3 regions of the Pseudocitrobacter faecalis genome follow, and region 1 is predicted to be linked to each of the others. Evidence: predicted binding sites of a transcription regulator. Region 1 holds the regulator's gene; each other region holds the start of a gene.
The links. The regulator Fur, encoded in region 1, represses iron uptake genes when iron is present. The targets are predictions, from matches to a motif close to ATAATAATGAGAACNACTATCAA.

Region 1 (4,203 bases):
CGTCATACCAGGATAGCGGCAAAAATGGGATAAAAATCGTATCTTGCCCCTGAATGTGAGAATGTCCAACATAATACCCTAACCCGACAGAGCGAAAAAAAGAACTTTGCTATGAAATTGAATACCCGAGCGCAATCTGCACAAAACCTGCACAATAATTCCCCCATCATGCTCGTTCACGGCCTTTTTGGCAGCCTTGATAACCTCGGCGTGCTGGCACGCGACCTGGTGACCGACCACGATATCCTGCAAGTCGATATGCGTAACCACGGTCTTTCGCCGCGAGCAGATGAGATGAACTACCCGGCGATGGCGCAAGACTTACTGGATACCCTCGACGCCCACAACATTGAGAAAGCCACGGTGATTGGTCACTCGATGGGCGGTAAAGCGGTGATGGCCCTGACCGCCCTGGCCCCGGAACGTATCGAGCATCTGGTCGCTATTGATATCGCGCCGGTGGACTATCATGTGCGTCGCCACGATGAGATTTTTGCGGCGATTAACGCCGTCACCCGCGCGGGCGTCTCCTCACGCCAGCAGGCCGCAACCGTCATGCGCGAATTTTTAGCCGAAGAAGGCGTGATTCAGTTTCTGCTGAAGTCATTTGTTGACGGCGAGTGGCGCTTTAATGTGCCGGTGCTGTGGGATCAATACCCGCACATCGTCGGCTGGGAGACGATTCCGGCGTGGGATCAGCCGGCACTGTTTATTCCCGGGGGGAATTCGCCTTACGTTACCGAAGCTTACCGTGACGACCTGCTCTCGCAATTTCCGCAGGCGCGTGCACATGTTATCGCTGGTGCCGGTCACTGGGTGCATGCTGAAAAACCGGACGCGGTACTGCGCGCCATCCGCCGTTATTTAGCAGACTGATTAAAAACTCAACGACCGCGCGCCATTATGGCCGTGGTCGTTGGCGTGTCGGTTGCACTGATGTATGATTGCGCGCTGTCTGCACCGGGCGTTTCCCGGTAGCTTGTTTCCCCGAAGTCACTCTGAATCATGGCAAAAGAACAAACGGACCGCACGACAATTGATTTGTTCGCAAATGAGCGTCGGCCGGGAAGACCCAAAACCAATCCGCTTTCGCGTGACGAACAGCTGCGCATCAATAAGCGTAATCAATTAAAACGCGATAAAGTTCGCGGTCTGAAGCGCGTCGAACTGAAACTCAATAACGACGCGGTAGATGCCCTGAACGAACTGGCAACCGCGCGCGATATGAGTCGCAGCGAGCTTATCGAAGAGATTCTGATGAGCCAGTTAGCCGTGCTCCGCGCGCAGGAAAAGCTCTGAAAATTACGTAAAATCCCGCTTTCATGTAGCAGAGTGTGCAGTCCGGTACGATTGCTGATTCCGCACCCTTCTCTGTTCTGCTATGATTGCCCTTATCTGTGGGCAATACGCCACCACCATATCATTAAGTTTCAAGAGGTTATTTAACTCATGGCAATCGTTGGCATTTTCTTTGGTAGCGACACCGGCAATACCGAAAATATTGCAAAAATGATTCAGAAACAGCTTGGTAAAGACGTTGCCGACGTGCATGACATTGCCAAGAGCAGCAAAGAAGACCTGGCTGCATTCGACATTCTGCTGTTAGGTATTCCGACCTGGTATTACGGTGAAGCCCAGTGCGACTGGGACGATTTCTTCCCGACTCTGGAAGAAATTGATTTCAATGACAAACTTGTTGCACTGTTCGGCTGCGGCGACCAGGAAGACTACGCGGAATACTTCTGTGATGCGCTGGGTACTATCCGCGACATCATTGAACCGCGCGGTGCGACCATCGTCGGCCACTGGCCAACGGCCGGTTACCACTTCGAAGCCTCTAAAGGCCTGGCCGATGACAATCACTTCGTGGGTCTGGCTATCGATGAAGACCGTCAGCCGGAACTGACCGCTGAACGTGTAGAAAAATGGGTTAAACAGATTTCTGAAGAGCTGCATCTGGAAGAGATTAAAAACGCCTGATGTTTAATGCGGCGTGATTGTTAAATCGCGCCGCATTAATAGGTAGAAGCAATCAAAATAATAGCTACAATTTTTTAACTTTTGAGCGTAAATCTGTACAATATCTTCTGAATTTAGCGAGTTTGCAGGTCAAGCCTCGTTTTCGATATCTTTATTCGCCCAGGTCTTGCTGTTTTCATTTAGAAGGCGTCATTCTATAATGAGACGCATTACACTCGGTGCACTCTCTGTGTTACTTCCGCGTTTGGAAGTCAATCGTTTAGCAACAGGACAGATTCCGCATGACTGACAACAATACCGCATTAAAGAAGGCTGGCCTGAAAGTCACACTTCCCCGGTTAAAAATCCTGGAAGTGCTTCAGGAACCAGACAATCACCATGTCAGTGCGGAAGACTTATACAAACGCCTGATCGACATGGGTGAAGAGATTGGTCTGGCGACCGTCTATCGCGTTCTCAATCAGTTTGATGACGCTGGCATCGTTACACGCCATAATTTTGAAGGTGGCAAGTCCGTTTTCGAACTGACTCAGCAACACCATCACGATCACCTCATTTGCCTCGACTGCGGCAAAGTTATCGAATTCAGCGATGATTCCATCGAAGCCCGCCAGCGTGAAATCGCTGCGAAACACGGGATCCGCTTAACCAACCACAGCCTGTACCTGTATGGTCACTGCGCTGAAGGTGACTGCCGCGAAGATGAACACGCGCACGATGGCGTAGAGAAGTAATTATCTTCAGGATTCTGTAAAGCCAACCTTCGGGTTGGCTTTTTTATTGGTGTGTACTTCCTTTTTCTCACTTCCCTCTCCGCTAATGTTGCTTTAATGTAAAATCCCCCACCTTTTGGAGAGTGAGATGGAGCTTCGCCAGTTACGCTATTTTGTCCGCATTGTCGAAACCGGCAGCATGGGTAGTGCGGCCCTCGATCTGAATATTGGCGTTTCGGCACTTAGCCAGCAGATGACCCGACTGGAAAACGATCTCGCCATTCGTCTGTTGCAGCGGACGTCACGCGGTGTGACGCCGACCCATGCGGGTTTAGCTTTTTTCTCACAGGCACAACTGGCTATCCGCCATGCCGATGATGCGATTCTCGCCGCCAGAGAAGCACGCCTTTCCGGACACGTCAGCGTAGGCATGGCACCCAGTACCGCCTCTATTCTCGGTATCCCCTTCATGAAAGCCATGCGTGAAAGCTACCCCGACGTGCGTCTGCATGTTGTCGAAAGCCTTTCCGGCAATCTGGAGCGAATGATAAATACCCGTCAGATTGATTTAGCCATTGTCTTTCAAAAGGAAAAAATCGTTCGCTGGAGCGCCAGGCCTATCCTGGAAGAGCGACTGTTTCTCATTGCCCACCATACCCTGCTTGATAACATTGCCGATGACACGCTATCACCGATACAGCTGTCTGGTATCCCCCTCATTATGCCGAGCCTGGGCCACGGACTGCGTGGGAGATTAGAAACAATGGCCAGGGAACACGCCATACATCTTGATATCGTCTCAGAGATTGATGGTCTTGCCTTGTTAATGCAGGCCGTGCGAAACGGTCTGGGGGCCACGCTTCAGCCTGGCGCTGCCGTTTCGCATCTTGATAATGAAGTCTTGAGAGTGATCCCGATCCACAATCCTATACTTAGCCGCCCCAACTTTCTGGTCAGTTTATCGGATAATGAATTGACCCCCGCAGGCCTTGCCACCCGCGTCGTACTCACCAAAGTCATGCGTGAACTCGTTCAGGAAGGAGAGTGGCCGGGCGCAACGCTTTACCTTAACTAAACCCCTGTTTAGCAACCCAGCATAGCGCTCTTGCAAATTAGCCATGTACATTTCAATTACAAATTTAACAAAAAGTTAAAGTGTAATGAGGTTGAAGATGGTTGATGTTCTGGTGATCGGCGGCGGAAATGCCGCCTTATGCGCCGCCCTGACGGCTCGCGAAGCGGGTGCTTCGGTGCTCATGCTGGAAGCGGCACCCCGCCAGTGGCGCGGAGGAAATTCGCAACACACGCGTAATTTACGCTGCATGCATGACGCGCCACAGGACGTTCTGGTAGAGAGCTATCCCGAAGAGGAATTCTGGCAAGATCTGCTTCGCGTCACGGAAGGTAACACCAACGAAGCGTTGGCCCGACTGGTGATCCGTACGTCATCCGAATGCCGCGACTGGATGCGTCGGCATGGCGTTAACTTTCAGCCGCCCCTTTCCGGCGC
Region 2 (4,203 bases), 1.5 Mb from region 1:
GCAACGCTCGCCAATCGCGAAATTCTCTTTATGCAACTGCTGGTGCTTCTGCGTCGTGGGACGCAGGTTGCAGGCGGGATGGATAGTGACGCACGGCTGAACCAGTTAATGGCCTGGCTGGAAGAACATTTTGCAGAAGATGTCTGCTGGGAAGCGCTGGCGGAGCAGTTTTCGCTGTCGCTGCGTACGCTCCACCGCCAGCTTAAACACTCGACGGGCCTGACGCCGCAGCGTTATCTGAATCGGCTGCGTTTGATTAAGGCCCGCCATCTGCTGCGCCATAGCGACGAAAGCGTGACGGATATTGCCTATCGCTGTGGCTTTGGCGACAGCAATCATTTCTCTACTCTGTTTCGTCGGGAATTCGACTGGTCACCGCGCGATATTCGCCAGGGGCGCGATGCCACCTTGCAGTAACGCGGCGGCTATCAACGTTTTCGCAACGTAGAACTGCGACAATGGTGCGTTATAAGTCGTGAGGGATGGCAGTGTCGGGTCACTTAGTTCTGCGAAAAGAGGAATTCTTTGCCCGCCCCGGGCAGGCGGTGGCGGTGGCCGATCGTTATCCGCAAAACGTCTTTGCCGAGCACACCCATGAGTTTTGCGAGCTGGTACTGGTCTGGCGCGGGAACGGCCTGCACATGCTCAACGATCGCCCTTATCGCATTACGCGCGGCGATCTCTTCTACATTCGCGCGGAAGATAAACACTCCTACGCTTCCGTTAACGATCTGGTTTTACAAAATATTATCTACTGCCCTGAGCGACTGAAGCTTAATCTGGACTGGCAAAGCTACTTACCCGGCCTGAACGGTAGCGCCTGGACACCGCACTGGCGGATGGGCAGTAACGGTATGACCCAGACGCGGCAAATCATTACCCAACTGGAACATGAAAGCCGCAAAGATGAACCGCTGGCGAATGAAATGGCCGAGCTGCTTTTTGCGCAACTGGTGGTCTCTTTCAAACGTTATCGCTACGCCACGGATAATCTGGAAGCGACGCAAAGCGAGGCGTTGCTCGACCGCTTGCTGAGTGCGCTTGCCGGAAGCCTAAACCGGCCTTTCTCGCTGGATCGCTTTTGTTCGCAGGAAGGGTGTAGCGAACGCGCGTTGCGCCAGCAATTCCGTCAGCAAACTGGCATGACCGTGAATCACTATCTGCGTCAGCTGCGCATCTGCCACGCGCAGTATTTATTGCAGCATACAGATTTGATGATCGGTGAGGTGGCGATGCAGTGTGGCTTTGAAGACAGCAACTACTTTTCGGTAGTGTTTAACCGCGAGGTGGGGATGACGCCAGGTCAGTGGCGTCATCGTAACGGAGTGGTTGCCTGATTAACTCGCCATACCCAGCCCAACAATATTCGCCGCGATGATAATCACCACGCAGCCGACACTCAGAACGCCGACCGGACGGCGACCTGCGTTGCTCCACTCTTTCAGCACCAGCCCAACCAGACCGCCGCAAAGCACGTAGAAGCTCATGTGCAGCATCCAACTGATGTATTCATACTGCGCCGGGATTTTGGCGTGGCCCCAGGCGTAGAAGAAGAACTGCAAATACCACATCAGGCCGCCCAACGCAGAGAGTAATACGTTGGTGATGATCAGCGGTTTTGCCAGCGAGAAGTCAGCTTTTACCGACAAGGTTTTCACTTTTGCCAGACGAATGAAGCAGAAGCCGAGGTTAATCAGCGCGCCGCCGCCCATGATAACGACGTAGCTTGGCAACGCGACGTAAAGAGGATCGACGCCCAGCGCGGCAGCGGCTTCGTGCATCGGTTTTGCGGCGCTCATCGCGAATGACATCCCCGCTGAGAAGATGCCGCACATTACCGCCAGTACCAGTCCTTTCTTGAGGTTAAAGTCTTCCGCTTTAATGCCCATGTTGCGCTCTTTCAACTGGCCTGCGCGCGTGACGATGCCTACGCCAATCAGCGCAACCAGCACGCCGAGCAGCGTCATACGGCCACCTTTGGTGTTGATCAGTACATCAAAGCTACCGTTCAGAATCGGCGTCATTAGCGTGCCGACAATCAGCGTAATGCCAATCGCAATCCCGATGCCCATTGACATGCCGAGATAGCGCATCGTCAGACCATAGTTGATATTGCCAATCCCCCACATCGCGCCGAAGAGAAAGACCGGCATCAGGGTTGAGGCACTAAACGAGCCGTAGTAGGCCCAGAAATTGGGTAATAGCAGGGCACTGATTGTCCAGGGAAGAATAAGCCACGATACGGTGCCGCCAACGGACCACATCGTCTCCCAGGACCAGTGTTTGACCTTCTTGAAGGGGGCATAGAAACAGGCTGCACTGGCTGCGCCTATCAAATGCCAGAAAATGCCCATCATAATCGCATTATTCATTATTGTTTCCTCAACGGTTTATTGTTGGTTCAGGCGTCCTGCCAACTCGTTGAGCTTAAAAAGTATGCGATTTAATAACCTTCCGTTAATTGCCACGGTGAATCAAAAAATGACCACCAGAGCAATGTCGTAGTGAGTGGCTTCACACTTTTACATTCTGTGCAGAAAGCGAGGCGGTTGTGCCTTTTTCATTGATAGGCAATGCTTTTCTGCGCTATAAGCCCCGTAAAATCAGGCACATAACAAAATGTTATAACCTTATAAAAACTACGGCATTGATAATCATTTTCAATATCATTTAATTAACTATAATGAACCAACTGCTTACGCGGCGTTAACACTTTGCCGCCCGACAATAATGGAGAAGATTATGAGCTATACCCTGCCATCACTGCCTTATGCATACGATGCTCTGGAACCGCACTTCGATAAGCAGACGATGGAAATCCATCACACTAAACACCACCAGACCTACGTGAATAACGCGAATACCGCGCTGGAAAGCCTGCCGGAGTTCGCTTCCCTGTCTGCGGAAGAACTGATCACCAAACTGGACCAGATCCCGGCTGAAAAAAGAACCTTCCTGCGCAACAACGCCGGCGGCCACGCGAACCACAGCCTGTTCTGGAAAGGCCTGAAAAAAGGCACCACCCTGCAGGGTGACCTGAAAGCGGCTATCGAGCGCGATTTCGGTTCCGTTGACAAATTCAAAGAAGAATTCGAAAAAGCGGCGGCGACCCGTTTCGGTTCCGGTTGGGCATGGCTGGTGCTGAAAGGCGACAAACTGGCTGTGGTTTCTACCGCTAACCAGGACTCCCCGCTGATGGGTGAAGCTATCTCTGGCGCTTCCGGCTTCCCGATCGTGGGCCTGGACGTTTGGGAACACGCTTACTATCTGAAATTCCAGAACCGCCGCCCGGACTACATCAAAGAGTTCTGGAACGTGGTGAACTGGGACGAAGCTGCTGCACGTTTCGCGGCTAAAAAATAAGTTCTGAGCTCATAGTAAGCCCCTGAAGGTTTGCCTTCAGGGGCTTTTTTTTGTCCTGATTTTAAGGAAAAGATTGAATTTCCCCCTGCAACCAGCGAGCCTTTAAGCAGTGATTCCGAGGAGCAGGGTGACGAAATGCATTATCCGGTTGAGGTTTTTATTGGCACGATCCGCGACTACGACGGCAGCCGCCCGAGTGCGATTGCCAAAGTGCAGGTAGACGGCGAGCTGACGCTGACTGAGCTGGGGCTGGTGGGCGATGAGCAGGCAGAGAAAAAAATCCATGGCGGGCCTGAGCGCGCGCTGTGCCACTATCCCCGCGAACACTACGCAGAGTGGATGCGCGAATTTCCAGACCAGGCCGATCTCTTCTATGCGCCTGCGTTTGGCGAAAATCTTTCCACTCACGGTTTAACCGAAAAAGAGGCTTTCATCGGCGATATCTTCCGCTGGGGCGAGGCGTTGATTCAAATCAGCCAGCCGCGTTCACCCTGCTTTAAGCTGAACTACCATTTTGGCATTGCCGATATGTCCTCGCAGATGCAAAGCCGGGCAAAAGTAGGCTGGTTGTATCGCGTAGTCGCACCGGGGCCGGTGTCGAGCGATGCACCGCTGGAGCTGGTTTCGCGGCTAAGCGACGTTTCCGTGCATGAAGCGGCAGCGATTGCGTGGCATATGCCGTTTGATGAAGAGCAGTATCATCGGTTGATGTCGGCTGCGGGGCTGTCAACAAGCTGGACAAGAACCATGCAGAAGCGGGTACTTAGCGGCAAAATTGAGGATAATTCGCGCAGATTGTGGGGGAAGTAGGGTTACTATGCGGTTTGATGCCCTCACCCC
Region 3 (4,203 bases), 1.3 Mb from region 1:
AAACCAGCGCAGGTCTGTAAAACCGGCTCGGTCGGTCCCCTCTCCCTGAGGGAGAGGGTTAGGGTGAGGGGGAAAAATCCTCACCATCAAAACGTATAACTCGCCCCCACCTGCACCGTGCGATCGCGGCCAATCCAGCAGTTGGTGCTGTCGTAGCAGCTGAAGGTTTCTTTGTTGGTCAGGTTTTGCGCGCTGGCCTTCAGCATCAAGCCGTTCAGGCTGCTGTCGAGGGCCGACATATCGTACGATATCGCCATATCATACTGCGTCGTACCGCCCAGCTTGCCTTCGTTATTGGCCGGCGAAATCTCCATCGGCCCGGTGTAGCGCACCCCCGCGCCCAGAGTGAGGCCGCTTAACAAGCTGCCATCAAAGGTGTAATCGCCCCACAGGTTAAACGCATTTTCCGGCACCTGCGTTGGGCGTTTGCCTTCATAAGTTTCATCCTCCGTGTTGATAGCGTGCGTATAGGCGTAGTTGGCAATCAGGTTGAGGTTGTCCGTTGGACGACTGACGACAGAGAGCTCCGCGCCTTTCGATTCAATCTCCCCTGTCTGGCGGTAGTTCCAGCTTGGGTCTGCGCTTACCACGTTTTTCTGGCGGATGTTAAACACCGAGGCGGTAAAGGTCGTCGCGTACTCTGCCAGCAGGTATTTCACCCCGCCCTCCACCTGTTTGCTGGTGGTCGGTTTCACGTCCTGCGCGGTCAAATTGCCGCGCGGCGATACCGGCAGGAAACCTTCCGAGTAGCTGATAAACGGTGATAACCCATTTTCAAAGGCATACAGTGCGCCCAGGCGTTTGGTGACGCGATCCTGCGAGATCCACGCTTTTTGCTGGTCATTGAGATAATCCGTGGTAGCCGACTGATACTCATCATAGCGAATGCTGCCTAGAATATTCAGGCCGCCGAACTCCACCTGATCCTGGAAGTAATACCCTTTCTGGTTGTAAGAAAGACGGTTTTTCTGCGCGGAGTAAAGCCCTAAATTATCGCTGGTGATCTGCGAGTAATCCGGATGCAGCATATCGATGCCCGGCGTGGTCGAGGCGTAGCGATAGTTATAATGCGAATTCAGTTTCTGGTAATCGAACCCCGCCAGCAGGTGATGCTGCCAGTCGCCCAGCGCGAAGGTTTTGGTAACCTGGTTATCGATATTAAAACTGTGCAGATCTTCATCGGTAGTATAAGCAAAGCGGTTCAGTTCATACACGTTTGCGCTGCCCGCATTCCCGGTGGAATAGGCGCTGCGCTGATGGGTATCGATATCAAAATAACGCGCTTTCTGGGCGATGCCCCAACCGCTGTCGAATTCATGCTCGAAGCTATACCCCACCATCCACTGGCGCTGCTCGAAGCCGCTCCACTTATCACCCGCAAAGTCGCGACGCCCGGCGTAGCTGGAACGCAGATACGAAAGCGGTAATGGATTGGACGGCGTCAGGCTTGGCGTATTTTGCGCCAGCGCGTCAAATGTCAGGCGTGTTTTATTATCGGGTTGCCAGGTGACGCTCGGCGCAACCAGGTAATCTTCGTAACGCGTGGTGTGCGGCTGGTCGTCGCCTTCACGCGCTTTACCCAGCAGGCGGTAGCTCCAGTCGCTGTCGAGGATACGTCCGGTAGAATCCAGATACCCCTCTTTCAGGTTGCGGGTACCGGTGTTAAACCCTACTTCCGTGCGCTGCTCGGTTTGCGGCTTTTTCCCCTGAATATTCACCAGCCCGCCCGGCGAACCGTTGCCGTAAAGCACCGAAGACGGCCCCTTCAGAATATCCACGTTTTCAATCAGCAGCGGGTCAATACGCGCTTTGGTGTTGCCGTTGACGTTATAGGGCAGTTGCAGGCCGTTATAAAATTCATTGTCGACGGTAAAGCCACGGATTTTATATTCGCTCATGTAGCTGGTGCTGCCGCGCACTTCCGTCGAAACGCCCGGCGCATAGCGCAGGATCTCATTAACCGAGTTGGCGTGGCGTTGGCTAATTTCTTTACTGCTGATGGTATTGATGACCTGCGGCGTTTTGCTCTCCGCGACAGCCGATTTGGTGGCGCTGTTAGTCCAGGCAGGCAGTTCACTGCTCCCCTGTGAACCGGTCACGACCATAGTGGTTTCAGCATTGTCGGCCAGGGCCGGTGTGGCGAGTGCAACGGCAATCATTGCCGAGAGCGTACGATAGGCGAAGCGCATAATGTTTGTCTGACCAATTATTAGAATAAAGAATGCTAATTATTCTCATTTTTATTTGATGCGCAATAGCCAGACGCCCGGCGGAAGAAAAATTTGTGGAGAATCAACAGAAAGGAAGAAGAACGGCCCCGAACGGGGCCGTTGCAGCGTGATGCTTAGTTGTTGCGGCGCAGGAAGCGGAAGATAACCAGCACGACAATGGCACCCACAACGGCGACCAGGAAGCTGTGCATATCAAAGCCCATCGCGCGATCGCCAAAGCCCAGCGTGGTGGCAATCCAACCGCCCACCACCGCACCGACGATCCCCAGCAGGCAGGTCAGAATAAAGCCGCCGCCGTCTTTTCCCGGCATAATCAGTTTGGCAATAACACCCGCAATAAGACCAAAAATAATCCAGGCAATAACACCCATTTTTACCATCCTCCAATTAAAAAAACCTCAAAAAAAGCGCCGACATTCTGCGCCGCTAATGTTTCAAGTATAGGTAATTACTCTTAAAAATCTCGCCGCTACGCTTATTTTTATTCATGCGTTGAATATGTTTGACCTGAACATGCCCTTATCCCCCGCACGCCGTGCAGAAAGCGCACAAAAAAATTTTTTCACTGTGGCTGAAGTTTCCTGGGCGTCAACCGATAACAACCAGACGGTTTATCCTTCAGAAGAGATAGCAGATGAATCAATACCCTTCGCAATTCCTGAAACAAAACCCGCTGGCCGTATTGAATATTCTGCGCGATCTTCATCGCGATAACGTGCCGCTACGCGTCTCATGGGGAAGCGGGCAGTTTATCAGTCGCCTTCTGGAGGTGAGTAAAACCGCGCTGGTACTCGATTTTGGCAGTCAGGAGTACGAAAACCGCGCGGTACAGCGCGTGGAGAACGTCACCATCACCGCCGAAACCGCCGGCGCTAAAATGGAGTTCACGGTGACACAGCTGCAGGCGGGCGAACATCAGGGACTTCCGGCGTTCATTCTTCCCGTTCCACCGACACTCTGGTTTATTCAGCGGCGTGAATATTTCCGCATCACCGCCCCGCTGCATCCGCCCTACTTTGGCAAAGTGCAGCTCCCCGGAAAACAGGCGCTGAGCTTTCGAATTTTTGACCTGTCGCTGGGAGGAATGGGCGCGCTGCTGGATAGCCAGCCGGAAGGTGATTTACAGCCGGGAATGCGTTTTTCTCAGTTGGAGCTGGATATGGGGCAATGGGGAAAATTCCATTTTGATGCGCAATTGATTGCGGTCAGCGAGCGCACAGTGGTCGATCATAAAAACGAAACCGTCAGTACGCCGCGGTTGAGTTTTCGATTTTTGAACGTTAACCCGGCGGTGGAACGCTCGCTCCAGCGCATCATTTTTTCGCTGGAGCGAGAGGCGCGTGAACGCGCCAGTAAGGTTCGCGATTAACTACATCGCATCCATGGCTTTCTGCATTTTCCAGATATAGCGCGGTGCCTGCGGAGCCGGATGGTTTTCGACAACGTGTTCGAAGAACTCGTCTTTATCCAGATCGTTGATTTTGCTGATAGCTTTTTTACGATCGGAGGAGAACGTCCGCAACAGCGCGCCCGCGCCGTTAGCGTAAGAGACCATCAGCGCGTACTGCATCACTTCCGGGTCTTTAATGCCCGCCAGCGAGCCATGTTCCAGTATGCTCAGATAAGCCGCGCCCATAGAGATATTACGCTCCGGGTTTTTCAGCTCGCTGGTGGACGGTTGACCGCGCCAGCCCATATGCCGGTAGACGTCCAGCCCGGAGGTCGAGGCCTTCAACTGCATCAGGCCAACAGCGTTGGATTTACTGACCAGATTCGGGTTGCCGCCGGATTCGACCGCAATGATGGCGGTGATCAAACGCGGGCTCACGCCCCACGCCGCACCGGCTTTTTCGCTAATTGGCATCCATTGCATTGCGCGCTTTACCGGCACCTGCGGATCCCAGGGCGGGTTTTTGTAATCCTGTTTTGAACTGCATCCGGCAAGTAACACAATTAAAAAAGCAAACCATCT

Region 2: the regulator Fur is predicted to act here: its motif matches at 2,648-2,670, upstream of sodA (superoxide dismutase [Mn]).
Region 3: the regulator Fur is predicted to act here: its motif matches at 2,222-2,244, upstream of ACOXYR_RS08735 (TonB-dependent siderophore receptor).

The regions. Positions count from the first base shown of each region.
Region 1 is NZ_CBDDNJ010000002.1:2,987,607-2,991,809, forward strand. Features, by position in the region: gene ybfF (esterase) at 112-876, shown strand; gene ybfE (LexA regulated protein) at 1,006-1,299, shown strand; gene fldA (flavodoxin FldA) at 1,450-1,980, shown strand; gene fur (ferric iron uptake transcriptional regulator) at 2,262-2,714, shown strand; gene tcuR (tricarballylate utilization LysR family transcriptional regulator TcuR) at 2,842-3,768, shown strand; gene tcuA (FAD-dependent tricarballylate dehydrogenase TcuA) at 3,866-4,203, shown strand, end outside.
Region 2 is NZ_CBDDNJ010000002.1:4,536,034-4,540,236, forward strand. Features, by position in the region: gene rhaS (HTH-type transcriptional activator RhaS) at 1-417, shown strand, start outside; gene rhaR (HTH-type transcriptional activator RhaR) at 489-1,337, shown strand; gene rhaT (L-rhamnose/proton symporter RhaT) at 1,338-2,372, opposite strand; gene sodA (superoxide dismutase [Mn]) at 2,743-3,363, shown strand; gene yiiM (6-hydroxyaminopurine reductase) at 3,499-4,173, shown strand.
Region 3 is NZ_CBDDNJ010000002.1:1,661,237-1,665,439, reverse strand. Features, by position in the region: gene ACOXYR_RS08735 (TonB-dependent siderophore receptor) at 87-2,189, opposite strand; gene ACOXYR_RS08730 (GlsB/YeaQ/YmgE family stress response membrane protein) at 2,345-2,602, opposite strand; gene ycgR (flagellar brake protein YcgR) at 2,866-3,600, shown strand; gene emtA (membrane-bound lytic murein transglycosylase EmtA) at 3,601-4,203, opposite strand, start outside.